2 linked regions of the Aridibaculum aurantiacum genome follow. The protein of the gene in region 2 binds, or shares a complex with, the protein of the main gene of each other region. Links are inferred from orthologs where the notes say so. Each region holds a gene or a part of one and is shown on either strand. Other genes may lie near its edges. The genes, in order: pheT and pheS.

Region 1 (15,459 bases), 480 kb from region 2 along the record:
GGCGGTAAAAAATCAGCGGACGATGATGAAGACTTCAAGATTGATGATGAGTTCAAAGATCTTTTTGCAGGGTCTTCTTCTGATTTTGATGATGAAGACGATGATTTTTAATCAACCGTGATAAGAAGATTTTACGATTTTCCTGTAGAACATGTGCAGGATATAAAACTGAAAATGTTGAGCTGGGCTAACCGGTTCAACATTTGTTGTTTTTTAGACAACCAGCAATACCGCCTGCCACATCATTCAGAAGAATGCCTGGTAGGAGTGGGTGTCCTGAAACACTTTGAACCAGCCGAAGATTTCCTATATTCTCTTTCTTCATTTTGCTCCGCTGCCGCTGATTACATCTTTGGCCACTTTAGCTACGACTGTAAGAATTATCTTGAACCGCTTACTTCTTCTCATCCTGATGGAATAGGTTTTCCTGATGCTTTTCTTTTTGTTCCGCAAGTGGTTCTACGCCTGCACCAGCAGCAGTTACAAATAGGTGTAACAATCGATGATGCTGCCACCATTTTCAAGGAAATACTGGAAGAGGAGTTTCCTATAAAAGCTTTGCCTGCTGTTAAGCTGCTGCCACGCATAGAACACGCAGCGTACTTGGCAATAATAGAGCAGCTAAAGCAGCATATAAAGCGTGGCGACTGCTATGAGATCAACTTCTGCCAGGAGTTCTACAGCCATCATGTTGTGCTTGATCCAGTGCAGGTATACCAGCGTTTACAGGAGGTATCTCCCAATCCTTTTTCTGCGTATTACCGGGTAAATGACAAATACCTGGCTTGTGCCAGCCCTGAGCGTTATGTACGTAAAGAAGGCAAACGGATCATTTCTCAGCCAATAAAAGGCACTGCGCCTCGTAATCATGAAGATAAAACAGCCGATGACGCCAATAAACAACGGCTGTTAAGCACACAGAAAGAGCGCAGTGAAAATGTAATGATAGTAGACCTGGTGCGAAATGACCTGGCAAAAATTTGCACACAGGGTTCTGTAAAGGTAGAGGAGCTGCTTGGCCTCTATTCTTTTCCAAATGTGCACCAGATGATCTCTACTATATCTGGCACCTTGCCTCCATCTGTAGGTATTGCAGAAGTATTAGCTGCTACCTTTCCAATGGGTAGCATGACCGGTGCTCCTAAGCGGCGGGTGCTGGAACTGGTGGAGCAATATGAAAAGACGAAGCGCGGTATTTTCTCCGGTACAGTAGGCTATATTTCGCCTGCTGGTGATTTTGACTTCAACGTGGTTATAAGAAGTATAATGTACAATAGTAGCAGCAAATACCTTTCTTACCAAGTTGGTGGCGGTATAACATACCTAAGCGATCCGCAACAGGAATACGAGGAGTGCCTGCTAAAAGCGCAAGCAATTGAAAAAGTGCTTTCCGAAAAATAAAAGAGGCTACCCGTAGGCAGCCTCATAAAAAATCATCAACACCAATTATTGACCAGCAGAAAAAGCATTTGATGAATTGATCATAAACTGAACTGATTCGTTCAGAATGTTGTTTTTCTTGCTTGAGAACATATTTACCTTCTCCTTAGGGAGACGGAGGTTGTAGCTATTTCCCATCGACAAAACCTTGTCGAATTGCGGGTTCATCTTATTGAATTCCGTGACTTCCATCCCTAGTTGTTTAGCAACTACAAGCGAATTGTACTTGCCACTGATCTCTACTATAGAAGTATTAGCATCTTCTACAGGCTGAAGAGCAGCTACCGGCTTTACGGCCTTCAATTCGGCAGCAGTCATTGTAGTCAGGCCGCCGTTGCCTTCCAGCACATAGTGCGTACCTATGAACTTCTTCACGTGGTTACGGGTTTCCAGGGGCAGGTAAGCTTGTAGCTCCCAGAAGTTGGTGCTCCCGCTTTTCCTGATTGCCTGGCGCATTCTTCCTGCACCGCAATTATAGGCTGCCACCACAAGGATCCAGTCGTTGAACTGGCCGTAGAGTTCTTTTAGAATTTTAGCAGCTGCGTGGGTGCTCTTGAGGAAATTAGTTCTTTCGTCTACTTTACCACCTACTTTCAAGCCCATACGCCTGGCTTCAGAAGCCATTATCTGCCATGGACCAACCGCACCAGCTACAGATACCACATTTGGTTGTAGCTGCGATTCTATTACAGAAAGGTATTTCAGTTCTTTAGGAACATCATATTTGCTCAGGATACCATCATACATGTCAAAGTATGGTTTGCCCCATACTCGCATTTTCTCAAGGGCGGTTCCACGCTTTTGTATATAATCTTGTACAAAAGGAACAGCTTTAGGGTTTAGCTGAGAGATGTAAGGTTTAGCAGGGTCGAAAGTGCTGGCAGAAAACAGGCTTTTAAATCCATCTTTAGTTTGGCCTGATTCTTTGGGGTTTTTATTGTCAGTATCGTTGGTTGCACTTTTGAAAGCGATTGTTACGATACCAAGGGTTACAATAATTAAACTGACTGCTATAGATTTTACAAGCCGACGTAGCTTAACAAGGAGGTTCACATTTTTCATGAATAGCATTACGAATGTTTAGTTAATGAAATCGGGTTTGAAGCAGCTTTGGTTGAGCCTTTGGCTTTGGTAAGAACTTAGATTTTACCTTCTTTCAGATCCATCATCTGTTTGGCGAAGGCCAGCAAAGGTAGGTCATTGTGCCGAGAAGTCATCACCTGCAAGCCAAAGGGCAGGTTGTCGGCGGTTTTGAATAGTGGGATAGAAATAGCAGGAATTCCTACCAAATTAGCATACACCGTATAGATATCAGCAAGGAACATTTCAACCGGGTCTTTCTTTTCTCCCAGCTTGAAAGCAGGAGAGGGAACAGTGGGTAGTAGTATGGCGTCGTATTGTTGAAATATCGTATCCGTCTGCGTCTTTAGAAGCTGCCTAACCTGTTGGGCTTTAGTAAAGTAGGCGTCGTAGTAACCGGCGCTCAAAACGAAGGTTCCAAGTAAGATTCTGCGCTTCACTTCCGCGCCAAAACCTTCGCTTCTTACACCTTTATAAGCTTCGCTGATGTCGGTAATTGAGTGGGAAAATTTCTTCCCAAAACGTACCCCGTCATACCTCGAAAGGTTGCTACTAGCCTCTGCAGTTGTTAAAATATAATAAGTAGGAATAATGTAGTCAAGTAGTTCAAAATCAATAGCTTCTACTGTATGTCCAGCAGCTGTTAAAATTTCTGTAAAGGAATTTACATGGGTAGAAATTTCACCATTTAAGCTGGGATGTTCAAGCGCATTTTTGAAGTAGCAATACCGTTGTTTTTGCTCGCCAATTTCTACAGGATAAGAAATGGTGGCGGGTTTTTGAATCATGGTGCTGTCGTAGTCGTCTGCACCACTTATTGTATCCAGCACAAGTGCTACATCATCTACTGTGTTGGCAAAAATGCCGATCTGGTCGAACGAAGATGCGTAAGCAATTAAGCCATACCTGGAAATGGTGCCGTAGGTAGGTTTAAAACCAACTACACCACAAAAATCCGCTGGCTGTCGTACTGATCCTCCTGTATCGCTGCCCAAGCTTACCATGCACATACCTGCCTGTACAGCTACGGCTGATCCTCCTGATGAGCCTCCCGGTACACGTGTGAGATCTGCAGCATTTAGTACCGGTCCAAAAGCCGAATTTTCGTTGCTGCTACCCATGGCAAACTCGTCGCAGTTTTGCCGGCCTATGATGATGGCATCTTCGTGTAGCAATCTTTCGGTAGCAGTAGCATTATATATAGAGGTGTATTCAGCCAGGATAGCAGAAGCAGCAGAGACTTTATGGCCGGTAAAGCATATAACGTCTTTAAGTCCTACAACTACGCCATGTAAAGCACCTATACCTTCGCCGGCTGATCGTTTTTCATCCAGCTGCCTTGCCCGGGCCAGCGCTTCCTCTTCATACACCTCCAACCACGCGTTCAGGTGCTGATGTTCTTTGATTTGCTGTAAATAAAAAAGAACGGCATCCACGCAAGTGGTAGTACCGTTCTTCAATTCGTTTATATACCTAGTAATGGTGCTAAAGCTAAACAACCTGCAGCCTTTTAAAATTAAGATGGCTGAGTAGGAGTAGTAGAAGTAGTAGTCGTAGACGCTTTCACCTCATTTTCGTTCATTCCTTCTTCTATTTCTCTCTTTACATTCGATTTTGCATCGTTGAATTCGCGAATGCCTCTTCCAATGCCACGCATAAATTCAGGGATCTTTCTACCGCCAAAAAGAATAAGGATGGCCAAAACAATTAGTATCCACTCACTTCCACCAGGCATTCCTATAAATAGGTTCGTCATAATTCAGACAATTTAGATTACAAAAATAGGCTTATAAAGTTGTTTTTACAGCCACTGCTCTTAAAATACGTATAAAGTGACGCTATGGTTCAAATAAAAAAACGGAAACCTTCGGCTTCCGTTCAAGTATTTAACTACCAGTAGATTAATATCTTTTTTCTTTAATCCTTGCACTCTTACCGCTTCTTTCGCGCAGGTAAAACAGTTTAGCACGACGAACCTTACCTACTTTGTGAAGTACGATTGATTCAATGTTTGGTGAGTTCACAGGGAACAGACGCTCTACACCTACGCCATCAGATATTTTACGAACAGTGAAAGTAGCAGTAGCTCCCTGGCCCTGGCGCTTGATCACGTCTCCTTTAAAAGACTGGATCCTTTCCTTGTTTCCTTCAATAATCTTATAATTTACGGTAACGTTGTCACCGGCTTTAAATTTAGGCACCTGTTTGGTAGCAGTCAACTGCTCATGCACGTAAGCTACAGCGTTCATATCAAAATATTTTTGCGGAGTGCGAAGGTAAGGGTGAAGCTTTTAATTTCAAAAACTAATTTCATCTTTTTAGCATTCCCTTCGCTTCTGATGGTTTAGATGCTGCAAACCTACGACATCTAAAGGCAGTTTAGTGGCGATACAAATAATAAGGCCCATTTTTAGGCGAGAAGCAATTAAGTGATACTGGCTTTCCGAAAAAATAATCTCTTACAGCCTTGTATTCTTCCTGTTGTTTATGGTAATTATCAAAAATAATCACCCCGCCCAGCACCAGTCTTGGATAAAAGAATTCAAGTGAGGTGGTTGTCATTTCGTAATTGTCGAGGTCAATGTTCAGGTAAGAGATCTTCAGTTCAGGATTTTCTATTAGGTATGCAGCTATGGAGTCGTCTACGTGCCCCGGAATGAACTCTATATCTTCTGCATTTGCCTTCCGCATCATCGCCTGTTGATTATCCTTGATTGCGATCCCTACATTCTTAATCTTCAGGTTCAATAAAGGATCTGGTATATGCTGGTTGGTATAACTAAACTTTTCAAATGCTATCATGTGACGGTTCTGTGATGGCTTCATGGCTTGTTTCAGTGCCATGAATCTTACAAAACCTTCTTCTGCAGCAATTCCACATTTTACGATGCTTCCATTGAGGGACGCAACCTGTTTGTATATTTCTACGTGAGCAAGTAATTTACCAGACTTATTGCGGGGCGTGACCAGGGGCAAAAGAACTTTGTCCTTATCTGATGGAAATGCAACAAATGACTTCATAAACGCAATTGTTTCCGAAAGGGGGATTAATGTTTCAGACAATTGGCTGATCAATGAATACGGATGGCTTTGGAGAAAATATTGGATGAGCGGCAGTGAAAGCTGCGGCATAGTTAGTATGACTGCACCTTTATGAAATCAGTTGCATAAGTAGCCTATATACGCAAAAAACCACCGCAAAGGCGGTGGTTCACATTAAGTTGAGGTTAATTACCTGGCTATATTCACAGCACGTTTTTCTCTTATCACTGTCACTTTTATCTGGCCCGGGTAAGTCATTTCAGTTTGTATCTTCTGCGCTATTTCAAAGCTAAGCTTGTCGCTATCGTTATCCGTTACCTTATCGGCTTCTACTATTACGCGTAGTTCTCTTCCTGCCTGGATGGCGTAAGCTTTCTCTACTCCCTGGTAGCCCAGAGCAAGTGTTTCCAGTTCTTTTATGCGCTGCAGGTACTGCTGCATGATTTCGCGACGTGCGCCCGGCCTTGCACCGCTAATAGCATCACAAGCTTGTATAATAGGCGAGATAACATATTGCATCTCCATTTCATCGTGGTGAGCACCAATGGCATTTACCACTGCAGGATTTTCGCCATACTTTTCTGCCAGCTTAGCACCAAGTAATGCGTGGCTCAGTTCTGTTTCTTCGTCAGGTACTTTACCAATATCGTGAAGCAGCCCGGCTCTTTTAGCCAGTTTTGGATTCATGCCTAGTTCGCTTGCCATAAGGCCACAAAGGTTTGCAACTTCCCGGCTGTGCATCAGCAGGTTTTGTCCATAAGAAGAACGGAACCTCATTTTACCTACGATACGTACCAGCTCTTTGTGAAGGCCATGAATACCTAATTCTATAACGGTGCGCTCACCGATCTCCATAATTTGTTCTTCCAGTTGCTTCCTTGTTTTCTCCACCACCTCTTCTATACGTGCAGGGTGAATACGGCCATCTGAAATAAGGCGCTGTAGAGAGAGACGTGCGATCTCCCTACGAAGCGGATCGAAAGAAGAAAGTACAATTGCTTCAGGGGTATCATCTACTATCAGGTCTACCCCGGTGGCAGCTTCTATAGCACGTATATTTCTACCTTCTCTACCAATGATCTGCCCTTTAATCTCATCTGTTTCCAGGTTGAAAACAGTAATGGCATTTTCTATAGCTTGTTCGGCGGCTGTCCTTTGGATAGTTTGTATAATGATCTTCCTTGCTTCCTTGTTAGCCTTCTGCTTAGCGTCGTCCAGTATTTCTTGTTGCAAGCCAAGGGCACGTGTATGTGCTTCCTGCTTCAGGCTTTCTATCAGTTGATTCTTTGCTTCTTCAGCAGTAAGTCCAGCAATTTTTTCTAAGCGGCGAATATGTTCCTCTTGGTGTTTTTCCAGTTCTGTGCGTTTCTGGTTTACTACCTCTATCTGCCTGTTCAGGTTTTCTTTTATCGCCTCATTCTCCTTCAGCTGCTTTTCAAGATTATTCTCTTTTTGATTGATGCTAACTTCTTTTTGCTTAAGCCTGTTCTCAACATCGCTGATCTTACGATTACGGTCCAGTACCTCTTTATCGTGCTCACTCTTTAGCTGTACAAACTTTTCTTTCGCTTCCAGTATTTTCTCTTTCTTCAGCGTTTCTGCCTGGAGCTGTGCATCTGAAATAATTTTTTGAGCTTGTTGTTCTGCTTCTTCTACTTGTTTACGGGTATCTTTTGCAAATACGAATTTTCCTATTATTACTCCTACAATCACTCCTGCTACGACTGCGATTATGGATATTATGATCGGATCCATGCTATAGTTGTTTTTTATTGGTTATAATGTCCCATCCCAAATCAGATTTTTGATTTTGTAATTGAATGAGGTGTAAGGGGGCGAAGATAATTATAATAGGTGATAAAAAACGGTAGCTAAAACCGCTCGTTTTTGCAAGAAAATCCTGCAACAATTCCTTCTAATTAAGCCAGTTAGAATCTATTTTTCTTTTTAATTAGAAATATTTTTTCTGAAGTTGGAATGCAAGAATACCTGCATATTTAAAATAATAAATACCTGCTGGTTGAAAATACAAGCTGTTATATATAGAGATAAAATTGATAAGGTTTTTGCGCGTACACAAGTCGGTTCATTTTGTTTAAATGGTTCTCCTTCAGTGGGTTTTGTGTATCAACGGATGCATCCTTTCTTCTTGTAGTACCATCTTTTCTGTTATCCTCCAATATCTTCTTGAATAGCCGCTAAGCTGATACCCGCATTTATTCCTTTTAAATTTTTATGTATGAAAAGATTCTTTAACGGAATCCTTTTTGCACTGCTTATCTCAGGCTGTACCAAACAAGCAGATGTACAAGTGGCCAACAACAGTAATCAACAACTAGTGTTGAAAAACCCTAATATTTCTGTGGTTAATGTAAGTGCGTCACAATCGGGGAATAAGCAGGTGACATTGAAATTTGCAACTGAGTACGAAAAGAACTTACAAAGTATAGAAGTTTTAGCCGGTTCTGATGAAACTTTGTTTTGCCAGATATACGTAGAGTATAAAGATCAAAATTCTGTGCAAGTAAAAAATTATACAGTGGTTGATAATGATCCTAAAGGAGCAACTCCTACTTATATGATCAAGTATACCACTACAACTGGGTCCTGGTTTTGTTCTTCAGTTTATAAAGTAAATATGAAGTAAAGCTGGTCCGTATCCTACATGGGCTCCTGTACTAACAGGAGCTTTTTTAATTTTCAAGCGATTTGGTGATCAGCTCTTCCAGCCGTTGCAGTTTATTAATGGCTTCAGAATTATTAACCGGTGCGGTGGTAGATGGTTTCTGCAGTTCGGTAGCAAACCACAACAGTACCATAGCCACATAATCCTGCATATCCTTGCCAGAGAACTCCATGCGGTACTCAACAATCTTCTCATTGATCATCTTCATGGTCCGTCGTACCATCTCCTCGTCCTCAGGCTCAATCTTAAGCCGGTAACTGCGGTCAGCAATCAAGATGTTTACAGGAATCAGGTTATCATTTTCAGCCATATTGAAACTTTAAGCCTGGAGCAGTGCAAGGCATTTGTCAATTTCTTTCAGGTACGAGTTAATCCTTTTCTCCAGCTCTTTTTTAGAGGTATCGTTTTCAGTAAGTGAATGGATCTTCATCACAGATATAGTCTGCGCCAGTTCATTTGACTTTTGCACCTGCACCTGTAACTGATGTTGCAAAGCCAGTTTATCTTCCTGCAAACGCTGCACTTCGCGCTGCGATTGCCGGTACTCTTTCAGCAATTGCTGCACTTTTGCTTCTATACGTTTTACTTGTTCGTCCAGGCTTTGCATCTGCCTAATTTCAGTTATTTTCTTACTTCAGCCAACAATTCTTTCTCAAACGACTGGATGATCTTATTCATCATCGAATCAATTTCTTTATCCGTCATTGTCTTTTCAGCATCAAGGAAAGTGAAGCTGATGGCCATGGATTTTTTACCTGCACCTAACTTTTCGCTTTCAAAAATGTCAAACAGTTGTACCTGTTGCAGGCGTGTCAATTTCAGGTTTTCAACCACTGATTGCACTGAATTATACTGAAGTGCTTTGTCAACTACGATAGCAAGATCGCGCTGAACAGCAGGGAATTTTGAAACTTCTTTGTATGTGATGTTTTGTTTTGTAACAAGATCCAGTACTTCCTTCCATTGTACTTCTATGAAGTAAACCGGCTGCTTAATATCAAACTGCTTCAGCTTTTGCTGAGACACTTCTCCTACGGTGAGTAGGCTGGTATTTTTCAATGCAGCCTTTAGCAGAATGCTGTAGTTGTTGCTTTCTTGAACAGTGATGGTTGGAGTTCCAATTCCAACTAGTTGTAACACGGCAGCTGCAATACCTTTTGCCTGGTAAAAATCTATAGGTTTGCTTTTGCTGTTCCAGCTGTCCTGGCCAATAGTACCTGTTAGATAAATAGCCAGTTGCTCCTGCTCCCTGTATTCGCCAACTTTGGTTGTTGAATAAGATTTACCGAATTCAAAAAACTGCAGGTTGGTGTTTTTGCGGTTGATGTTGTAGGATATAGTTTCCAATCCAGTCTCCAGCATCGAAACGCGCATGGTATCCAGTTCTGCGCTCAAGCTGTTGATCATTTTAACTGCTAGTGCTTGTTGCTCTTCTGTATAATATTGGCTGTTTGTGATGGAGTTGGTAACGATCTCGCTCATGCCAAGCCCTGCGAGGTAAGCCGCTGCTTTTTCTCTCAGCGCTTCTTTAGCAGTGTTCTCATCAATGGCTGGCGTAAAATGCATTTCACCATTTATCTCGATATTATCCAGCCCATCTATTCGTAATATCTCTTCCACTATATCTGCCGGAAGCGAAATATCCGGTTTGCTGAAAGGCACTGCTACACGTATCTCATCCATACCTTCTTTCAGAATCTCAAATCCAAGACTGGTAAGGATCTTCCTGACAGAGTCTGGGTGGTAGTTTTTACCGCTCAGCTTTTTCAGGTAGTGAAACTTTAGCGCTACTTCAGTTTTTGGCTCAGGATCAGGATAAACATCTACTACATCAGATGCTATTTCGCCACCGGCAACTTCTTTTATAAGAAGTGCAGCGCGTTTCAGCACGTTTACCGTATTAGAAATATCTACACCTTTCTCGAACCGTGCAGCAGCCTCTGTTCTCAATCCATGGCGGAATGAAGTTCTGCGGATACTGGGCGGATTGAACCAGGCGCTTTCAAGGAAAATATTTTTAGTAGCCTCAGTAACACCACTGTGAGCTCCACCAAATACACCTGCTATGCACATTCCTTCTTCTGCATTACAGATCATCAGGTCTTCGCTTTCCAGCTTTCTTTCTTTTTCATCTAATGTTACAAAGCCAGAGCCTGCTTCCAGGTTCTTTACAACCACATGGTTTCCTTTTATAGCATCGGCATCAAAAGCATGCAGTGGCTGCCCTGTTTCGTGCAGCACATAATTTGTGATGTCTACTATATTATTGATGGGACGTTGGCCAATAGCAACGAGCTTATCCTTTAGCCATTGCGGGCTGTCTGCTACGGTTACACCAGTTATACTTACACCTGCATATCTTTTACAAGCATCTTTATTTTCTACAGTCACCTTTATGGGCAGCGACTGGTTGTCTACCTTAAAAGCATTGCTGAAAGGTGTTTTCGGTTTTGCATCTGTTCTATCGTGAATGGTGATGTAAGCACACACGTCACGCGCTACACCCAAATGGCTCATAGCATCCATACGGTTAGGTGTAAGACCAATCTCATATATCCAATCAGTGTAAACAGGAAAAACTTCAGAGGCAGGAGTGCCTGGTTTAGCATCGGAGGGAAGTACAATTATTCCTTCATGACTGTTTCCCAATCCCAGTTCATCTTCCGCGCAGATCATTCCCTGGCTTTCTTCGCCGCGGATCTTTGCAGCCTTCATGGTCATAGGCTCGCCAGTTGTAGGATGGATAGTAGCACCAATGGTAGCTACCAGCACTTTTTGTCCTGCAGCTACATTGCTGGCACCGCAAACAATCTTCAGCGGCTCAGCTTTGCCCACATTTACCGTGGTCAGCTTTAGTTTATCGGCATTAGGATGTTGAGAACAGGTTTCTACTTCACCCACTACCACTCCTTCTAATCCGCCTTTTATACTTTCGTACTGCTCCAGGCTTTCTACTTCTAAACCTATTGAGGTAAGGATTTTTGAGAGTTTTTGTGGTTCAACTGCAACGGGTAAATACGAACTGAGCCAATTGTAACTTATCGTCATGGAAGATGCTGCTTTATTAAGATGTGCAAATATAGCAGGTGCAGGGCAGCATTAAGAATCGGTAAAACAGGCTGTAAAATTTTTTAATTGGGATGATGAAAAACAGCGGTTATATATGGCTTTTCTAAGTAGCATGGGAATAAAAGATGAAAATTTTCCGTGGAAATATTTCCCCGCTGCTGCTGAAGCGCCTGCTGTACCAAAATCATTTTTTTCTCATTTTTCTTTCTGCACAACTTGTGTGGATAATACTGCAGCAGCGGGTGAAAAATTTTTAAGATTGTGCACAAGCTTTTTTTATTGGTGAATAACCCCATGTTTTATGGGGATAGCAGCAGGAACAACTATGGTAAAAATATAGAAGCAGCAAAATTTTTTTCCTGAAAATATTCGAGTCTATATTCGCCCTCCTCACCACTTCTCATAACATTCAAGACATATTGGGGAAACATTTTCTTAACATTTTTGAATGAATGATAACGGTGAAACAAGACGTTTTTCTTAACCACCTTACTACATATAAATGGATTTGACCAACCTGAACAAAGACCGGAAAAACCGCCGGAAGCCTTCCCTTGACCTGAGTACGATGGTATATGGTAAAGTACCACCGCAGGCAAAAGAACTGGAAGAAGCAGTGTTGGGAGCTATCATGCTGGAAAAAAGTGCGTTTGATACTGTAGTAGAAATACTAAAGCCTGAGTGTTTTTACGTAGACGCTCACCAAAGGATTTTCAGAACTTTTCAATCGCTGGCTCAAAAGAGTTTACCTATAGACATTCTTACTGTAGTAGAAGAGCTGAAAATGCGGGAAGAGCTGGACATGGTGGGTGGTCCTTATGCAGTAACGAAGCTTACCAACATGGTGGTTTCTACAGCAAATATTGAGGCGCATGCGCGTATCGTTCTGCAGAAATTCATCCAGCGCGAACTGATACGCATTAGCGGAGAGATCATTGGTGATGCTTACGAGGATAGTACGGATGTATTCGACCTGCTTGATGAGAGTGAGTCGAAGATGTTCAACATCACCAACAACTACCTGAAGAAGAACTTCGATGACATAGGTAGCGTGTTGGTAAAGACCATCCAGCGTATAGACGAACTTCGAAATAAGACTGATGAGATATCGGGCGTACCAACCGGTTTCCCTTCAATGGATAAAGTGACTTATGGCTGGCAGGCAACGGATCTTATCATCCTGGCAGCTCGTCCGGCTGTGGGTAAAACAGCTTTTGCACTTAACCTTTTGCGTAGCGCTGCACTACACCCCGAAAAACCAACTCCAGTGGCTTTCTTCAGTTTGGAGATGAGCTCTGCACAGCTGGTTGCGCGTATCCTGAGTGCGGAAAGTGGTATCATGCTGGAGAAGATCAGCCGTGGTAAATTGGAAGACTACGAAATGCAGCAGCTGTACACAAAGGGTGTTACCAAACTTAGCGATGCTCCTATTTATATTGACGATACTGCCGGTCTGAACATCTTTGAATTTCGTGCAAAGGCAAGACGACTGGTGAATAAACATAAAGTTGGATTGATTATCATTGACTACCTGCAGCTAATGAGCGGCAGTGGCGATGGTAAGCAAACAAACCGTGAACAGGAGATCAGCCGTATTTCGCGTGACCTGAAAGGGCTTGCAAAAGAATTGAGTGTGCCGATCATTGCGCTGAGCCAGTTGAGCCGTGCGGTGGAAACGCGTAAAGAAAGTAAGATGCCGCAGCTGAGTGACCTTCGTGAATCTGGAGCGATAGAGCAGGATGCGGACATGGTAATGTTCCTATATCGCCCGGAATACTACGAGATAAACACCAACGAGATGGGCGAAAGTAACCGTGGTGAAACGCACGTTCGTATAGCCAAGCACCGTAATGGTAGCTTGGAAACCATTAAGCTGCGCGCTTTGCTTCATATACAAAAATTTGTAGAGGAAGAAAGTGACGACTTTGGTACCGGCGGTGGTGGAGGATTCAATCCTGGTGCTGGCAGTGGTGGCGGTGGAAGCTGGAAGCCGGTGCAGCCAGGAGGCGGCCCTGCAGCTGGCAGTGGAGTGGATGATAATGCCCGCTTATTCATTCAAAAAGGAAGTAAGATGAATAGTGGCGAATTTGATGAAGGCTTTGATGAGGCCCCACCTTTCTAAAGAAGCTTACGTTTAACTTAGCATACCGAAGCCCTTCAGTTTTTTGAAGGGCTTCTTTTATGCATTTATTGTACTCGTACATAACTGCTTTTCATTCCATCAAAAGCTTCATCTGATAAAACCAGCGTATCGGCTATGGTTTTTTCTACCATCATAGGAGCAGGCGTAGAGCCAGAAAAACGAATGAAGGTTTTATCAGCATGATCATGAATGCATTTTTTAGTTTCCAAAGTATACGATCCTTCTGCTGATAAGCTGCCATTGGTGTGAAGCTCATAATGCCTTGAATGATGAAACTGCAATTGTACATTGCGGCCGGTAGTTTCAGGGGTTTCAAGTATATGACCTGCTATGCCACCTTCTGTTTTTACCCATTTCCATTTACCAACCAGTTCATTTCTTGTTTCTGCTTTTTTAGTACAGGAATAAAAAGCCGTAATAGCTGTAAAAACAACTATAGCTAAAGATTTTTTGTATTGCATGTTTTTATGATTTAGCAGCTTGACATAGCAAAAAGAGAAACCGTTGCATTAACTGTAGTCACCTTTCTACCACAGGTATAAGTGCATTTACTGTTATTTTTGACCCATGTCGCTGCCTATATTTTTTCATGATGAAGCAATCAATGGTGAGTTTATGACGCTCAATGAAGATGCATCCAAACATATTGTACAGGTGCTTAGGATGAAGGAGGGTGAAGCATTACATCTTACTGATGGGAGAGGTAATCTTTTTACAACTGTTGTAGCAGATGCTCATAAAAAAAGATGTTCAGTAAGGATATCTGAAAGCTCTTATAAACCGCAAAAAGACAAGCAGGTGAGCATTGCTATTTCACTTTTAAAGAACGCCAGCCGCTTTGAGTGGTTCCTGGAAAAAGCTACTGAGATTGGCGTTACATCTATTATTCCGCTGTTGTGCCACCGTACCGAAAAGCAGCACTTCCGTTACGAAAGAATGAAGCAGATCGTGGTTTCGGCAATGATGCAAAGCCAGCAAGTATGGCTACCTGTTTTACACCAGCCTGTAGCTTTTAAAGAAGCCATAGAAAGCTCCGATTTTTCTGAAAAACTGGTAGCCCATTGCGAAGATGAACAGAAGCATCATGTGCGGGATTTTCATGCTGCATCATCTGTTCAGATTCTTATTGGTCCCGAGGGTGATTTTACTAAAGAAGAAATAGCACTAGCACTGGAACATAATTATAAACCTGTTACACTTGGAGATACACGACTGCGTGCAGAAACAGCAGGAGTAGTGGCGGCTAGTTTGCTTTGTGTATAGGCAGGTTTGGTTGATCAGTTGATAGGTTGATCAGTAATCAGTTGATCAGTTGATAGGTTGATTGGTGAGAGGGTTCAAGTTGAGTAGGTGTAAACAAATCTTCAATCGCAATCTTCAATCAGAAATCCGCAATTGTTTTAATCTTTATTCACCACTATCACCGGCTGTACATTGTCTTGTACCAGTTGTTTAAAACGATCGAAATCACCTGCTTCGAAAAAGCTGTGATTGAACATAGAAAATGAGTTGTTTGCCTGGTAAAGCAGCACGTTGTTGTTGCTGATAAGGCCGCCAGTAAAGCTTGACCATGGTTGTGAGAAAGACTGGCTTTTTGTGGTCGTGGTCAGTTCTTCTTCATTTACATCCATTTCAAATGACGAGTTTTCACCTAGGTTCCTCAAAAGTTTACCACCTGCACGCATCATGCGGTGACGCATAAAGAAGTAGTAGATAAAAGCAAAGCTGACATACAACAAAGCCATATAGAAATTTTGACCAACTGCAGGACTACGAAGTTCATTGTATAGAATAAATGCTGCTATACCGAGCATCACCAGTGGTATCAGGTACAGTCGCTGCCTCATTCTGCGGCCTGTAGGCTGGTCGTGGTAGTGTAACTGCAGGCAGTCGTTAATGATCTTTTCGGTGAGCCGTACGCGTATGTGCATGTGGGTTATAATTATGAACTATGAACTATGAATATGAATTATGAAGTACTTGATTGATCAATTTACTA
Region 2 (16,673 bases):
CGATAACAAACCTTATAATATGTCTTTAGTTGTGGTCGGGTCAATGGCTTTTGATGCTATAGAAACTCCCTTTGGTAAGTCTGATAAAATAATTGGTGGCGCCGGAACTTATATTGCCTGGAGTGCCAGCAATTTCTGCAAACCAATCAAGCAAATCTCTGTAGTGGGTGGCGATTTTCCGCAGGAAGAACTGGATGCCCTAACGGCGCGTGGTGTACAGCTGGAAGGTGTGCAGATAAAGAAAGATGAGAAGACTTTCTTCTGGAGTGGCCGCTACCACATGGATATGAATACCCGCGATACGCTGGATACGCAACTGAATGTACTGGAAAATTTTCAGCCTGAAGTACCTGAAAGCTACCAGGATTGCGAATTCCTGATGCTGGGAAACCTGGTGCCTGCAGTTCAGCGTAGTGTGATACAACAAATGCGCACACGTCCAAAACTTATAGTTATGGACACCATGAACTTCTGGATGGAAATAGCCCTTGACGACCTGAAAGATGTGTTGACAATGGTGGATGTATTGATGGTAAATGATAGCGAAGCACGTGAATTGAGCCATGAGTATAGCCTGGTAAAAGCAGCAAAGAAGATTATGGACATGGGACCAAAATACCTGATCATTAAGAAAGGTGAGCATGGTGCGCTGCTGTTCCACGAAAACCATGTGTTCTTTGCCCCGGCTTTACCGCTTGAAGATGTATTTGATCCGACTGGTGCCGGCGATACTTTTGCAGGTGGCTTCATTGGTCATCTTGCCAAGACCAAAGACATCTCATTTGATAATATGAAAACTGCCATCATCATGGGTAGTGCTATGGCTAGTTTCTGTGTAGAAAAATTTGGTACACAAAGGCTAACTGAGATCACTAAAGATGATATAGATGCAAGGCTGGAGGAATTTGTTCAGCTGGTGAATTTCGATATTGATCTGGTATAACATCATTTGATATTTTTGAAAGTGCCGAAGTGAAAGCTTCGGCATTTTTTGTTTTGGAAAAATTTGTTAGAGAGCTAAATAAATTGGAGAAAAAATAAAGGTTACCTTAATGTTACACATCATCCAACAATTCTAATTCAGAATAATTATGATAATGAGGGTTGTTGTTATTCTTGTAATTTTTACTTTTTCTTTATGTACATCAAACCGGGACAATCTTAAGGTTAGGGCTCAGTTCTATTTTGATAAAGGTGAATACTATAGATCTTTGGAACTGATTGAACGTGTGTTGGTTTCCGATACACTTGAGCCAGAGAATTTTATACTGAAAGGAAAAATTCTTTTGCAGCTAGATAAGCATATGGATGCTTTATTAAACCTTTCCAAGGCTATTGATTTAGATAACAAAAATATAATTGCCTGGTATGAAAGAGGGATTGGGTGATATCATTTAGATCAATATCCTAAAGCTATCAATGATCTTAATTCCGCAATTAAATTAAAGGGAAGAGACTCCATATTTATAGACTTTAATAGAGAATTAGGGCCAGGGTTGATTTTCGAAGTGCCAATGGTAGAAATCAGGTTTTCTCGGGGATTAGCATATTATTACAACGATCAATTCAAAGAAGCACTTGCTGACTTTCGTTTTTGCGCGGCTTTTGACTACAAACTTGATGAGCTATTCTTGTACATTGGAGATATATATATATAGCATATAATGAAAATCATACAGGTTGTTCCTTTTTAAAAAAGTCATCTAACTTAGGTAATCCTATAGCTAGAGGGAGATTAACGAGGTATTGTAAATAATCATATTTCACATTCGGTTATTGTCCTTCCTACTTCGTCAAATGGTTTGGTCTAGCCGGGGTCTCCTGAAAGGGACCCCGGCGGATGAAATTAAACTGCGGCTAGCTTCGATTGCTTCTATATCTTTTTTACCTTGGTCTAGCCGTGGTCTTCTAAAAGGGACTCCAGCGGATGAAAATAAACTGCGGCTAGCCTCACTTGCCTCTATAGCTTTTTTACCCTTCAACAAAGCCACACGGTATTCAACCAGGCTCCATTGTTCCAATCGTTTGTTATCTTGTTGGTGGAACATTGGGAGGATTATAAATGTAGCAGAATGCCGGCGTCCCTTGGCTACCCGCAGAGCCAGGAAAGGAAACCCCAGCAGGCAAAGATGAATTTATGAAATTGAGATAAAATGAAAATATTTTTAGTATTATCTGCTTCAATTTTTTTCTTTCTTGTTTCATCAGCTCAAACTGATGACAAGAAATTAGGAGCCTTATTTGATAATACATCCAATACAAAAGATTATGCAATCATTTTCAATAATTCTAAAAATGAAAAATCTTTTATTTGGAGTAACCTATTAATTAAGGCTTTTGAAGCTAGAGGCACTAGCCGGCATATTTCAATTCAAAAGATAAAGCAAAAGCTACTTAATAATGATACTTTCAATATTCCTTATAGTGATGATATTCCTTTTGCCAAGATCAATAGGTCGAAACTTGAAGTTATTAATCAGTATAAAAATTTGGACTCTTTTTTTGAAGTCTATTTCAATAAAGATCAACTGAAGGCTGATTATTCTGAATATTTCAAAGAGGTGGCGTATTTCCTATGGCAAAAAGGTGTTCATGTTCATGTAGGATTCAATTGTGGAAGCCTCCCCTGTATCGGGACGCCTGTTAAGTACGGAAATAAAGTTATTGAAGATGACACTTTACAATCAGGAGTGAAGCAAGTAGATAAATATTTCTGTTTTGACGATTATAAACTCTATCTAGAGGCCGAAAGACCTGATACTTCTATTCTGAAACTTAGAGCAAATAGAACAGATGTTCAATCACTTACACATAATCATTACAGTGGTGAGTTTCACTTTGCTAAATTCACTGTTGATAGCAAACTAAATAAAATCATTGTTGAGTTATATGATTCGTCGAAGAAACTTCAGCAAAGAAAGAAGTATATATATAGTAATAATTTTCAGCTAAAAGAAGAACAATATTATCATAGCCTCACTTCAGATATTGAAACAGTTAGAAGAATGGTAGTAATCCCCTATCCATGTGATTAAACTTCATGTGGTGGTTATAAGACACCCCAGCCGGACAAGAGACCAATAAAAAACAGAAGCTAGAATGAAAAAGTACTTTTTGATCTATTTTATCAGCGGTTTAGGTTTCTTGCAATGTACTGTACAAAAACGGGAGAAAATCATCGTTCAAAGAGGTGTATTATTTTTATCGGCTTCCTATGGGAAGATTTTAGATACCTTGGAGTTTACTCATTCTATCAATTCCATCTACGTGCCGGATGTTTTTATACCAATTTCAAGTGGGAGTTTGGAGTTGAGCAAGTTTTTAAATGCACCTACACAAAATGGACTTGCTCTTTTTATGCTTGAAAAGATGAGAAATGATCTATTGGTTAAAAGCGTTAATCTAAGAAATGAAAATGTGCAGGACAAATGCTACCCGGGCTCTTCATATAAACTCGCTTTAGTGGAATTGCATTACAAAATCATTGGTAAAGGCAGCGCAATCGTTCCTTGTGATGGACCAATTAATCTTGAGACTGAGGGTAAGAAAGTTGAAATAAAATATCATGCTAAACATATTGAAATAATGTCTATAAACAGTATCTCACACTAAATAAATCTAGTTTAGGCAGTGGTCTACTAAAGTGACCCCGGCGGATCAAATTAAACTGCGGTTAGCTTCGATTGCCTCTATAACTTTCTTACCCTTAAACAAAGCCACGGCATTCAACCAGGCTTCATTGTAAGATGGATGGATTTGTTCCGGTGCATTACAAAGATTTGAGATAGGAATACTTAGCAATTGGAGGCGCAGGACAAAGACTCTATAATCATTGAGTTGAATTTTCCAGGATTGAGTTTAAAAATGCAGTTATTGAGTGAGCATGCTTTTCCTTCGAAAAATCTGTAACTTTTACAGCAGCTCCATCTTTCATTCTCATGTTTATAGTATATCTAGGTACAGCTCTGTTGAATAAATTTATTTTATCATCGAAGAAGTGATCTACTTCTTGAAAAGAATAATGACTTATTCCTGTAAATATCTCTTGAATGGGATTTTTTGAAACTAGTCTGATCTTTTTTTCTTTTAAATCTATAGTGACATAACTTACAAATCTGAAATCTCGCCAGGTCTTAATTAAAATTAAAAGCCAAAGAATAATAAGAAGCTCTACGTCTTTATCCGTCGTATAGGTTAGATAAATACATAGCATTAACGCCAAATAATCAGCTACCAAATTGAAGTTCACAGGTATAGTATCAATAGTAATGGTACTTGATCCTATTTTTATTTTAGGATTTTTTATGTTTTGATCCTGGAGATAGTTTTCCAGTTCAGCAAGGACTTTTGTTAACATGGAAGAGTTCATTAGCCGGCTATTGTCTAAGGATTATGTTCTGTTAATTATGTCTCCTTCTTACGTTTCCCTTTCTTGCCTGAGCTGATTAGGCTAACAACAATTTAATTAAAATTTTAGCTTCCATCATTAACTAAGAACTGTAAGCAGCTAATAATTAATTATGTCATTGTCATTAGGGGAGGTGCTGTTTCCTTATTTTCTTTCTACAAGATCCAACTCCTCAGTAAAAGCATACTCAACCAACTCATTATCCCCACTACCAGCCAGCCGCTTACCTGCATCCATACAGGATGATGGTAATTGCCTGTTAAGCGCGACTTTCTTGAAGCGATAAGTATGACAGCTAGTGCAATGGGTAAAATAAGTCCATTGAGTGCACCAGCCAGTACGAGTACCTGTACAGGTTTACCTATGAACACAAAAACAACGGTAGAAAAAATGATCAGTAATGCCGTTACCAACCTTTGATGCTTCTCAATAAGCGGGTGAAATGTTTTGATGAAAGTAACAGAAGTATAGGCTGCCCCGACTACAGATGTTATGGAAGCGCACCACATGACAATGCCAAAGAAGCGGTAGCCAATGTTGCCGGCAGCTATTTTAAATACCGAAGCCGGTGGATTGGCAGCATCTAACGAAGCACCGCCGGCTATTACACCCAGTGCTGCCAAAAACAAAATGCAGCGCATCACACCTGTAACCACTATTCCTGTTACCGCGCTTTGATTTACTTGCGGCAGGTTTTCCCTGCCACTTATACCTGCATCGAGCAGGCGGTGTGCACCAGCGAACGAAATATAGCCGCCAACAGTTCCGCCTACAATGGTTACAATGGCTGTGGCATCAATGGTAGCAGGAATAATAGTTTGCTGTGCAGCTTCCAGCAATGGTGGATTAGAGCTAAAGGCAATGTACAAGGTGAGTATGATCATCAGGATGCCCAGCAGCTTGGTAAAAGCATCCAGGACAGCACCTGCATCTTTTAAGCTAAAAATGAATAATGCCACCAGGCAACTGGTACCTGCGCCAATTGCAGGATCTAAACCAGTTGTCACCTGTAGTCCTAAGCCTGCGCCGGCAATGTTGCCTATGTTGAAGGCAATGCCACCCAATACAATAAGTGCAGCAAGAAAATATCCCAGGCCAGGCAGAAGCTTGTTGGACAGCTCCTGGGCACGAAGCTCCGTTACCGCTATCACCCGCCAAATGTTCAGCTGTGCAACGATATCCAGCAGTATGGTAGTAAGAATGACAAACCCAAAGCTGGCCGCCAGCTGTTGGGTAAATACAGTTGTCTGGGTAAGAAAGCCCGGACCAATGGCAGAAGTAGCCATCAGAAATGCGGCGCCCAATATCGCTCCTTTTTTAACTGTTGGTTTGGTCACAGGCTAAATGTAAGGGATAGTAGTGATGCTGGAGGTTTGATGTTGGGTGTGGGATGTTAGATGTTGGAGGTTGATGCTGGATGCTTTTTGGTTTAGGCGTTAGTGGTTAGGCCGTAGGGGTTAGATGGAGATGCTGGATTCTAGATGCTGGATCCATGCGGGCAGGATGATGTCGGAGGTGATGATGTCGGATGTGCGATGTCCGATGTTGATCGAACTATTTGGTGTTCAGCTGATGCGGGCAATATCGTTGAAATCGAATTTTTGCAGTTCTAAATCTTAAATCCGAAATCATAAATCCGAAATTTCAAAATCCTTCCTCGGTCTTATCTTCGCCGGATGGAAGAACTGTTGCAACAAATAGAACAATACAAACAGGAAATTGCCGCCACTACTGCAGCCAATGCAGAAGAGCTGGAAACTTTCCGCATTAAATATTTAGGCACAAAAGGGATAGTAAAGGCCGTAATGGGCGAGATGAAAAATGTGCCGGGCGATCAAAGGAAGGAATTTGGCCAGGTGCTGAATGCTTTTAAAATATTTGCCGAGGAAAAATTTGCCACGCTTAAAGATTCAATTGCAGCAGGTGCACAAGCTACTGGTTCTTCCATAGATTGGTCGCTGCCGGGCTCAACTATTCCTGTAGGTACGCGCCACCCATTGTCTATCGTTCGCAACCAGATCGTTTCCATTTTTAAGCGTATTGGTTTTGCCGTAGCAGAAGGACCGGAGATAGAAGATGACTGGCACAACTTTACCGCGCTCAATCTTCCTGAAAACCACCCTGCACGCGATATGCAGGATACATTTTACGTAAACCAAAGCCCAGACTACCTGCTGCGTACACATACCAGTAGTGTGCAGGCAAGGGTGATGGAAAAACAAAAGCCACCGATCCGCATCATCTGTCCCGGCCGCGTGTATCGCAACGAAACCATCAGTGCAAGAGCACACTGTTTCTTCCATCAGGTAGAGGGGCTGTATGTTGACGATAATGTAAGCTTCGCCGACCTGAAGCAGGCACTGTACTTCTTTGTACAGGAGATGTTTGGAAAAGATGTAAAGGTGCGGTTCCGTCCGAGTTATTTTCCTTTTACCGAACCTAGTGCCGAAATGGATATAAGCTGCAGCGTATGTGCCGGCGAGGGATGTAGCCTTTGCAAACACACCGGCTGGGTAGAGATACTGGGCTGCGGTATGGTGCATCCAAAACTGCTGGAAAACTTCGGCATCGATAGCAACAAATACACAGGCTATGCATTTGGAATGGGTGTAGAAAGAATTTGCCAGCTGAAGTACAAGGTGAATGACCTTCGATTGTATTCGCAGAACGACGTCCGCTTCCTGCGGCAGTTCACCAGTGCGTTGTAAATAACCATCTGATAATACAAAAGCCTCTCCCAGTCAAGGAGAGGCTTTTTACGTTTGAATGGCATTTTCAAATTGCCACATTTTCAAATTGTCAAATTAATACCCATCCCCATCCAGCATATTGCCCAGTCCGCCCAGTATGCTTCCTTCTTCTTTTCTTTTTACCGTACCATACTGCAGTATACGGCTGGCCAGCCTGCTAACAGGTAATGTCTGTATCCAAACTCTTCCTGGTCCGCGAAGGGTGGCAAAGAACAATCCCTCACCGCCAAAAATGCTGTTGCGGATACCGCCAACAAACTGAATATCGAAATCCACCGTTTGCGTAAGTGCCACCAAACAACCGGTGTCTATCTTCAGCAATTCGCCGGCTTGAAGTGTTTTTTCAAACACGTGTCCGCCAGCGTGTACAAAGGCCATCCCATCTCCTTCCAGTTTCTGCATGATAAATCCTTCACCACCAAAAATGCCGGTACCTAATCTTCTCTGGAAGGCGATACCTACACTTACTCCTTTTGCCGCACACAGAAAAGCATCTTTCTGGCAGATCACTCTTCCGCCCAGTTCAAACAGGTCTAGTGGTATGATCTTACCCGGGTAAGGAGAAGCAAAGCTTACCTGCTTTTTGCCATGACCAGCATTGGTGAACGCAGTCATGAACAAGCTTTCACCTGTTAGCAAGCGTTTGCCGGCACCTAATAATTTTCCCAGTAAGCCGGTGTGCTGCTGGCTGCCGTCGCCGAAGATTGTTTGCATCTGGATGCCATCATCCATCATCATAAAGCTGCCTGCTTCTGCAATGGCGGTTTCCTGTGGGTCTAGTTCTACTTCTACATACTGCATTTCCTCTCCGTGTATGCGATAGTCTATTTCGTGGTTCGTTCTCATAATTTAAAATTTCAAGGCATAAATATACCATGCGTAACAAATTGTAAAGCCTGTTATGCATCAGCGAGAATTCAAGGCAATGAACGGCTGTAAAGAATACATTTCTTACTTCCATAGCTAGAAAACAAGATGTTCAACCTTTACTTTTTCTTTTAACCGATCAGCAAGAAAGCGGAAGCTATTTTACCTTAAATTGCCCGATAGCACTATTAAACTATGCACATGAAAAGAATATTGATTACCTGCCTGGTGGCATCCAGTACCCTTCCTGCTATGTCGCAGGGAAAGTCTGCCGCAGCCAAAGCAAAAGCTCCACAAGCAAAATCCAGTGCTTCTGTGGGCCAGGCTAAGCTGGTAGAAAAAGTAACGCCTAAGGGCGATGAGTTTGTGATCCCTTACGAGAAGTATGTTTTGCCAAATGGCCTTACGGTGATTGTACATGAAGACCGCTCTGACCCTGTTGTTCACGTAGATGTTACTTACCACGTAGGTTCTGCGCGTGAAGAGATAGGGAAAAGCGGCTTTGCACACTTCTTCGAACACATGATGTTCCAGGGATCGGATAACGTGGGAGACGACCAACATTTTAAAATAGTAACTGAATCAGGTGGTACGCTTAACGGAAGTACCAACCGCGATCGTACCAACTACTATCAAACCGTTCCAAGCAACCAGCTGGAAAAAATGCTTTGGCTGGAAGCCGATCGTATGGGTTTTCTACTAGACGCGGTAGACCAGAGAAAATTTGAGAACCAGCGCTCTACAGTAAAGAATGAGCGTGGACAGAACTACGATAACCGTCCTTATGGGCTGGTAGGTGAATTCACTTCTAAAAACCTTTACCCATACGGCCACCCATATTCATGGATGACCATTGGCTACCTGGAAGATCTGAACCGCAGTGATGTAAACGACCTGAAGAACTTTTTCCTTCGCTGGTACGGGCCAAATAATGCTACGCTTACAGTTGGTGGGGATGTAGATGCCAAAGAAGTAGTTCGCCTTGCGCAAAAGTATTTCGGTTCAATTCCTCGTGGACCAGAAGTAAAGTCGATGAAGCTGGACCCGGTAAAGCTTGAAAAGAACCGCTACGTAAGCATGGTAGATAATTATGCACGTACACCGCAGTTGCAGATCGTTTATCCTACTGTTCCATCTTTTCATAAAGATGAAACTGCATTGGATTGCCTGGCCGAAGTACTGGGACAGGGAAGAAATTCTATCCTGTTTCAAAACATGGTGAAGAACCAGAAAGCAAGAGCTGCATCTGCCGGCAACCGCTCCAGCGAGCTGGCAGGCGAATTTGTTTTTTCAGTAAGTCCTTTTCCTGGCAAGTCGCTGGCCGAAATGGAAAAACTGGTAAATGAAGCGTTGGCTGATTTTGAAAAACGTGGTGTAACTGATGATGACATCGAGAAGTTTAAAAGCTCCAACGAAGCATCAACCATCACACGTTTAGAAAGTGTTTCTAATAAAGTGTCTCGCCTGGCGGCTTACGAAACTTTCACAGGAAATCCCAACAAGATCAAAGACGAATTGCAAAGCATCAGGTCGCTTACCAAAGCAGATGTAATGCGTGTATACAATCAATACATCAAGGGAAAGAACAGGCTGGTGGTAAGCGTGCTCACCCAGGGAACAGAAGAGCTGGTAGCAGCACCTGATAACTATACCATAGATACTACCAATTACAAACCCATAGATCACGGTTACAAAGGGCTGACGTATGTAAAGGCGAAAGATAATTTCGACCGCAAGAAAATGCCGGGTAATGGTCCTAACCCTGTGGTAAACCTGCCTGCAGTTTGGAAAAAGGAATTGCAAAACGGCATGAAGGTGATCGGTACAGAGAACACTGAGGTGCCGGTGGTAACGCTACAGATCTCACTGAAAGGTGGTAAGCTACTGGAGGCAAAAGATGTAAGTGAAGCAGGATTAAGCAGCTTGTTCGCCAGCATGATGAATGAAGACACGAAGAACTACAGCAGTGAAGACTTCAGCCTCGAGTTGCAAAAACTGGGAAGTTCTATCCGCGTATTTAGCGGAACTGATGCTATTGTTTTTTCCGTTCAGTCACTTAAGAAGAATTTGGATAAAACACTTGCTTTACTGGAAGAAAGAATGCTGCGTCCAAACTTCACTGAAGAGGATTTTGCAAGGGTAAAAAAGCAAACACTAGAAGGCATCGTGAACAGCAAACGCCAGGCTACATCTGTTGCCAACGAGGTGTATGCGAAGGTGAACTATGGTTCCAACCATGTACTTGCGCTGCCAACCAATGGAACAGTAGAGTCTGTTACGAATATGAGGTTGAACAATATCCAGCACTTCTACGACAACTTCATCACATCAGAAGATGGACGAGTAGTGGTGGTGGGTGACATCAAAGAGTCGGAGGTGCTTCCAAAGCTTTCGTTCCTGAACAAGCTACCAAAGAAGTCGTTCAATATTCCAACCATTCCACCAGCGCCAGCTGTTGAAAAAACAAGGATATATATTGTTGACATTCCAAGGTCGGCACAAACTGAATTCCGTGTGGGTTATCCTACCGCCTTGCGTTACGATGCTACGGGTGACTACTACCGTGCTTATCTTACCAACTATAATCTGGGCCAGGCCTTTAGCAGCAGGCTAAACTTAAACCTGCGTGAAGACAAGGGCTGGACGTATGGTGCCCGCAGTGGGTTTGCAGCTGATAAATATGCAGGCACTTTCACCTTTAGCAGTGGTATACGTGCAGATGCAACTGACAGCGCTTTGAGCGAGGTGATAAGAGAAATAAAAGAATATACAGCAACTGGTATTCGCCAGGAGGAGCTGGATTTTATGCGCAGCTCTATTGGCCAGGCGGAAGCACGTCAGTATGAAACGGGTGTTCAAAAAGCATCGTTCATCAACCGGCTGCTTGAGTACAACCTGCCTGCTGATTATGTAAGACAGCAGAACCAGATTGTAAAAACAATCAGTAAAAAGGATATTGATGCTACGGCAAAAAAATACCTGGACGTAAATAAAATGAACATTGTGCTGGTGGGCGACAAGAGCAAGATCATGCCGGGTCTGCAAAGACTGGGTTATGAAATTGTAGAGCTGGATGCAGATGGCAATGTGAAGAAGTAATACAGTTGATTATTTTTTGTAAAGGAGGAAAGGAGGCAGCTTCTTTTCCTCCTTTTTTATTGGTGCTACAAAAAATTTGCAGCTACTGGCTGCGTAAAAAAGCGACAGAAAATTGGCGGGTTTTACAATTAAGATTGCGGGCTGATACGCAGTTGTATGTGAAATGCAAAGGGTAACTTACACTTACCAAACTGCAAAAAGCTAATAAGCAATTCATGAAAAACACACTCTTTCTACTGCCAATATTTTTATTCATAAACATCAGTTGTAAAAAGGAATGCACCGACCCGTTGTGCCAACTACCTCCTGCAACGCAAACTGGCGCCAATACGATGGGCTGCCTGGTGAACGGGCAACCCTGGTTGCCAGATACAAGGGACAATGGGGGTATACCAAGATTAAAGCCTATTTACGTCTCCTTCTGGAATACGAATACTGAATTTTTCTTCCAGTTCTACCTTCAGAAAACGCCTATAAGCCAATCAATAGTTTTTTATATTAAAAATTTTAGTGGGATTGGTGTTTATAGAATGGATTCCCTCACCCGCCTTATTGGCCCCCCGGGAAGCTCAGGCGTACTAAATAATCATTTCAATTTCTCAGAAAATAAATTAGGATTAGAATATGCTACTGGAGAAAAATTTCATGGCGTGTTAAAGATCCAGTACTATGACGCAACCAGTAAAATAATTGCTGGTTCGTTTAATTTTAAAGCGGGTAACATACAAAACCCCTCTGATAGTGTAGTTGTAACTCATGGCAGGTTTGACTGCAAAATGGACTAAGATCTAATGTCCTCTACTTTTCTTCGTCTAAGCGAAAGGGAAGTATCAGGACGCAAAGCAATTGATTATTGATTAGAGGTCAAGGTTGCCACTGGTAACACTGATAGAAAGTTGTATAAATCGTTAACCGGGAGGAAAAGGAGGCAGCTTCTTTTTCTCCTTTTTTATTTGTACCGAGCAGGTGCAGGATAGCGCATGAAATTTGTAACTTTAAGAACAAACCCATGTGATGGAATTTGTAGAGAAAGTGCCAAAAACAGCTTTAGATGTATTCAGGATGTTACCTGAGGGAACATTGTGTGAAGTGATCAGTAATACATTGTATATGTCACCTACTCCTCTTACATTTCACCAGGAACTAGTATCTCTTATTGGAAGAAGAATAGGTAATCATGTTGAACTCCATAATCTTGGAAAAACCTACGTTGCTCCGGTCGATGTGTATTTTGAAAATCTTGTCTCAGCTGTACAACCTGACATTCTTTTTATTTCTACCGACAGACTAAGCGTTGTACATGAAAAAGGAATTTATGGTGCTCCAGACCTAATTGTAGAAGTTCTTTCTGAAGATAGGAAACGCGACACGGTACTGAAGAAACAGCTGTACGAGCAGGCAAGTGTAAAAGAATATTTCATTGTTGATCCTGCTGACAAGAAGCTGGTCCGTTACGACCTGGACAATGGTTCTTTTATCACAGGTTTTGAAAGTACAGGTCTCTTCACATCTGCCTTACTACAGCTTGAGTTTACTTTTTAGATCAGCCTCTTCACCTTCTCCAGGTTTTCCAACAGCACCACCCCTGGCTGTTTACCCTGTTCAAAACTTCCCAGCTTTTCTTCCATTTGCAGCGCCTTAGCTCCATTTAGCGTTGCCCATTGCAGCAGCTCTTCTAAAGGAATAGCTGGAAAATTTTCCCGGATAGTTTTAATCTCATCCCACACGCTCAGGCTCCAGTTGCTGGCAAGGCTGTCGGTGCCAAGAACGATATTGCTGTTGTGCCGGCGCAGTAGCTCCACCGGTGGTAAAGCATCTTCAATGTATTTGTTTGCATTAATGCAGAGGCAGAAGAAAACGTTTAGATCAAGTTCTGCAGAGCGTTGTTTTGCAAATACAATGTCGTCTTCGGTAGTAAACGTATTGTGCACCAGCAGCGCATTGGCTGCGCCTTCTAACTGGTGGAAATACGACTGCAGGCTGGATTTGCCGTGTGGCCGGAAGAACGAGTGATCGATGCAGAGCTTTTTGTACAGCCGAAGGAAATCGCCACTGTTGTACTTGTACAGCTCGTCTTCGAAAGCGGTTTCCTGGTTGTGTATGCTTACAACATTGCCTGCGAAGCATGGCTGTAGCAGCGTCCATAACTCGGGCGAGACAGAATAAGGCGCATGCGGAACAACAGTAGTAGGATGATAGGGAGAGAAAGCGAGGTAGTTGGCCTGGCTGCGCAAAAAGCGGATTTCAGCAATGCCCGGTGCCCATCCGCTTGCTTCAATAAAATTGTAGTAGTGCAGGTTGTTGAGCAGCTTTTGCGGCAGCGTGTCCTGGTTGTTGCAGATGTCGCCCACCGCCACAATGCCGTTTGCTACCATTTCAGCTTCAGCGGTGGCAATGGCGGCAAATATAGTTTCGGTGTCCACTGCCCGTTGGCTGATGACGGAGCAGACAAAATCAACCAGGCCCGTTTTCTCCGGAATAGCTCCTCGCAGGTGGCTTAGCTCCAGGTGGCAGTGGCAGTTGACAAAGCCCGGGGTCAGCCAACCGGGGAAATACTGCACATCGTCGCCTGCTTGTTCTAGCGGGATGATATCTTCTACCAGGCCCGTTTCGCTGGTTACCAGTACCTGCTGATCGTCTAATAGTGCTGATCCTGTAAAGAGTTTGTCGGCGCGGAATTTCCTGTAGCTCATGGTGGTGCAAAAGTAGGATATGCCGCAGTGAAAGGTGGGGGTGAAAGGCTTAACTTTGCGCACTTTGCGTGGATAGGGTTTGGCCGCGAAGTCGCTAAGCTACGAAGAGGCGCTAAGGGAAGAAAGGAAATAATTAGATTACTATTCCCGATGCTGCGGCTTTTCTTTGCGATGCTTTGTGTCGTGGTGCCTTTGCGGCAATGATAGGATGCATGAAAACCTTCCGTACAAGTGTGCGACGCAACGAAAGCTGGTAGTAGCGCATATGCCGGCTACACAAAAAATATAACAACAGAAAGATGTTAGATAAGCTGGAGGCTATCAAAGCCCGTTTTGAACAGGTGGGGGTGGCGCTGACGAACCCCGAGATCATTGGAAACCAGAAAGAGTTTCAGAAGTTCAGCAAGGAGTATCGCAGCCTGGAGAAGATCGTGCAGCCGTTTGAAGAATATAAGCGTGTGCTGGCGGATCATGAGTTTGCCAAGGAGGCGCTGAACAGCAACGACGAGGATATGCGTGAACTGGCAAAGATGGACCTGCCGGAGCTGGAGGAGAAGAAGGAGCGTCTGGAAAAGGAGCTGACGAAGCTGCTGATACCGAAAGATCCGCAGGATGATAAAAATGCCATCATAGAATTGCGTGCCGGTACGGGCGGCGATGAAGCCAGCCTGTTTGTGGGTGACCTGCTGAACATGTACCTGCGCTATTGCAGTAAGAAGGGTTGGAAAACTGCCGTTGTGAGCGAGAGCGAAGGCACCGTGGGTGGATACAAAGAGGTGATACTGGAGGTGCAGGGCGAGGATGTGTATGGTACGCTGAAGTTTGAAAGTGGTGTACACCGTGTGCAAAGGGTTCCGAATACAGAGACGCAGGGACGGGTACACACATCGGCAGCTACGGTAGCCGTAATGCCGGAGGCGGAAGAGATCGACTTTCAGCTGAACGAGGCGGATGTGAAAATGGAAACTGCGCGAAGCGGTGGTGCGGGTGGACAGAACGTAAACAAGGTGGAAACCAAAGTATTGCTGACGCACATTCCTACCGGTACGGTAGTGGTGTGCCAAACGGAGCGTAGCCAGCTGGGCAACCGTGAGAAAGCAATGAATATGCTGCGTACCCGCCTGTACGAAGAGCAGGTGCGTAAGCAGGAAGATGAAATAAGTCGGCATAGAAAGACGTTGGTAAGCACCGGTGACCGCAGCGCCAAGATCAGGACGTACAACTGGCCGCAGGGTCGTGTAACAGATCACCGTATCGGCCTGACTGTATATAACCTGGATGCAGTGATCAACGGGGAAATTGATGAATTTATTGAGCAGCTGCAGCTGGCGGAGAATGCAGAAAAGATGGCGGGGCAGAATTAAGAACCGCGATTAATGGGATTAGAAAGGATCTAGATGAATTGCGACTTCTTGATGGAATGATGATTGAGTATATTTAAAGTATGGGAGAAGCACAGAAAATACTACCTCACTACACGTACGATGACTATGTACAGTGGGAAGGTCAGTGGGAGTTGATCGATGGTATTCCCTATGCCATGAGCCCGGCTCCCGTACCGAAGCACCAGGTAATTGCAGTTAATCTTTCTACTGAATTTAGACTTCAGCTTAAGAAATGCAAATCTTGCAAAGTAGCGCAGCCATTAGATTATAAAGTATCTGATGATACCGTTATTCAACCAGATATGCTGGTTGTATGTGGTGAAATGAAGAAGAAGTTTCTCGACTTTCCACCGGCATTGGTAGCAGAAATACTTTCCCCCTCTACCGCATTAAAAGACCGACACAACAAATACCCGATATACGAAGAGCAGGGAATTCCATATTTTCTTATTGTCTCCCCAGATACAGAAGAGGTAGAGGTGTACCAGCTGGTAGATAAGAAGTACCAGCTAATGCAGCAGGGGCAAGCCTTTGAATTTGAGTTTATTTTCGAACATAGCTGTTCGGCTAACATAGATTTTGGTGAAATATGGAAGTAGGGACAGCTGAATTTTAATTGCAAGAGTAGTAGCAAAATAAAGAACCCTCCGCTTGAGGGTTCAGTGTTTTTATACAGTAGAAGTGTGCGACGCAACGGCTGCTAAATAGTAGTACTACCGCTGGCTACACCATCTCTCGTTACAGTCCTAGTATGTATGCGAAAACCAACGGTGCTACAATTGTCGCATCACTTTCTATAATGAACTTTGGTGTGTTGATATCAAGTTTACCCCAGGTGATCTTTTCGTTAGGAACGGCGCCTGAGTAAGAACCATAAGATGTGGTGCTGTCGCTGATCTGGCAGAAATAGCTCCAGAACGGTATCTCGTGCATTTCCAAATCCTGGTAAAGCATCGGCACAACGCAAATTGGGAAGTCGCCGGCGATACCACCACCTATTTGAAAGAAGCCAATGCCTTTACCTGCGCTATTGTCTTTGTACCAGTCGCTCAGCCAAACCATGTACTCGATGCCGCTCTTCATGGTAGTTGCTTTCAGCTCTCCCTTGTACACATACGAAGCGAAGATGTTACCCATGGTGCTATCTTCCCATCCTGGTACTACGATCGGCAGGTTCTTTTCTGCAGCAGCTATCATCCAGCTATGCTCTTCAGGAATCTCGTAGTTCTCTTTCATTACGCCGCTCAGCAGCAGCTTGTACATATACTCGTGCGGGAAGTAACGTTCGCCTTTGTCCTCTGCATCTTTCCAAATCTTGTGGATATGGCGCTGGATGCGACGGAAAGCTTCTTCTTCTGGAATGCAGGTATCAGTAACGCGGTTGTAACCGTTCTCCAGCAGTTCCCACTCTTGTTGAGGCGTAAGCTCGCGATAATTAGGAACACGCTTGTAGTGGGTATGAGCCACCAGG

Evidence for each region.
Region 1: the proteins of pheS (region 2) and pheT are in contact, whole or in part, in a crystal structure (PDB 6P24), measured with the Escherichia coli proteins. The link is inferred for Aridibaculum aurantiacum from one-to-one orthologs.

What each region holds. Positions count from the first base shown.
Region 1 is NZ_JAFEWC010000001.1:655,860-671,318, forward strand. The notes cover bases 8,584-11,643. They hold pheT (phenylalanine--tRNA ligase subunit beta), read right to left. Parts: upstream 11,297-11,643; coding sequence 8,870-11,296; downstream 8,584-8,869. Other genes in these bases: J4N22_RS02910 (hypothetical protein), read right to left, coding at 8,584-8,855. In the rest of the region: J4N22_RS02860 (hypothetical protein), read left to right, coding at 1-111; J4N22_RS02865 (chorismate-binding protein), read left to right, coding at 118-1,401; J4N22_RS02870 (lytic transglycosylase domain-containing protein), read right to left, coding at 1,447-2,511; Asp-tRNA(Asn)/Glu-tRNA(Gln) amidotransferase subunit GatA, read right to left, coding at 2,580-3,980; J4N22_RS02880 (Sec-independent protein translocase subunit TatA/TatB), read right to left, coding at 4,037-4,276; rplS (50S ribosomal protein L19), read right to left, coding at 4,422-4,769; J4N22_RS02890 (TylF/MycF/NovP-related O-methyltransferase), read right to left, coding at 4,900-5,541; rny (ribonuclease Y), read right to left, coding at 5,752-7,317; J4N22_RS02900 (putative periplasmic lipoprotein), read left to right, coding at 7,802-8,209; J4N22_RS02905 (cell division protein ZapA), read right to left, coding at 8,256-8,558; more of J4N22_RS02910, read right to left, coding at 8,568-8,583; dnaB (replicative DNA helicase), read left to right, coding at 11,820-13,439; J4N22_RS02925 (hypothetical protein), read right to left, coding at 13,505-13,921; J4N22_RS02930 (RsmE family RNA methyltransferase), read left to right, coding at 14,028-14,723; J4N22_RS02935 (YcxB family protein), read right to left, coding at 14,861-15,391.
Region 2 is NZ_JAFEWC010000001.1:177,836-194,508, forward strand. The notes cover bases 5,239-8,100. They hold pheS (phenylalanine--tRNA ligase subunit alpha), read left to right. Parts: upstream 5,239-6,084; coding sequence 6,085-7,116; downstream 7,117-8,100. Other genes in these bases: J4N22_RS00695 (NRAMP family divalent metal transporter), read right to left, coding at 5,239-5,745; J4N22_RS00705 (TIGR00266 family protein), read right to left, coding at 7,213-8,004. In the rest of the region: J4N22_RS00670 (PfkB family carbohydrate kinase), read left to right, coding at 20-943; J4N22_RS00675 (tetratricopeptide repeat protein), read left to right, coding at 1,098-1,388; J4N22_RS00680 (hypothetical protein), read left to right, coding at 2,154-3,035; J4N22_RS00685 (hypothetical protein), read left to right, coding at 3,100-3,612; J4N22_RS00690 (hypothetical protein), read right to left, coding at 3,830-4,369; more of J4N22_RS00695, read right to left, coding at 4,564-5,238; J4N22_RS00710 (M16 family metallopeptidase), read left to right, coding at 8,227-11,124; J4N22_RS00715 (Riean_0653 family protein), read left to right, coding at 11,340-11,909; J4N22_RS00720 (Uma2 family endonuclease), read left to right, coding at 12,139-12,666; J4N22_RS00725 (amidohydrolase family protein), read right to left, coding at 12,663-13,817; prfA (peptide chain release factor 1), read left to right, coding at 14,117-15,181; J4N22_RS00735 (Uma2 family endonuclease), read left to right, coding at 15,262-15,801; J4N22_RS00740 (deoxyhypusine synthase family protein), read right to left, coding at 15,941-16,673.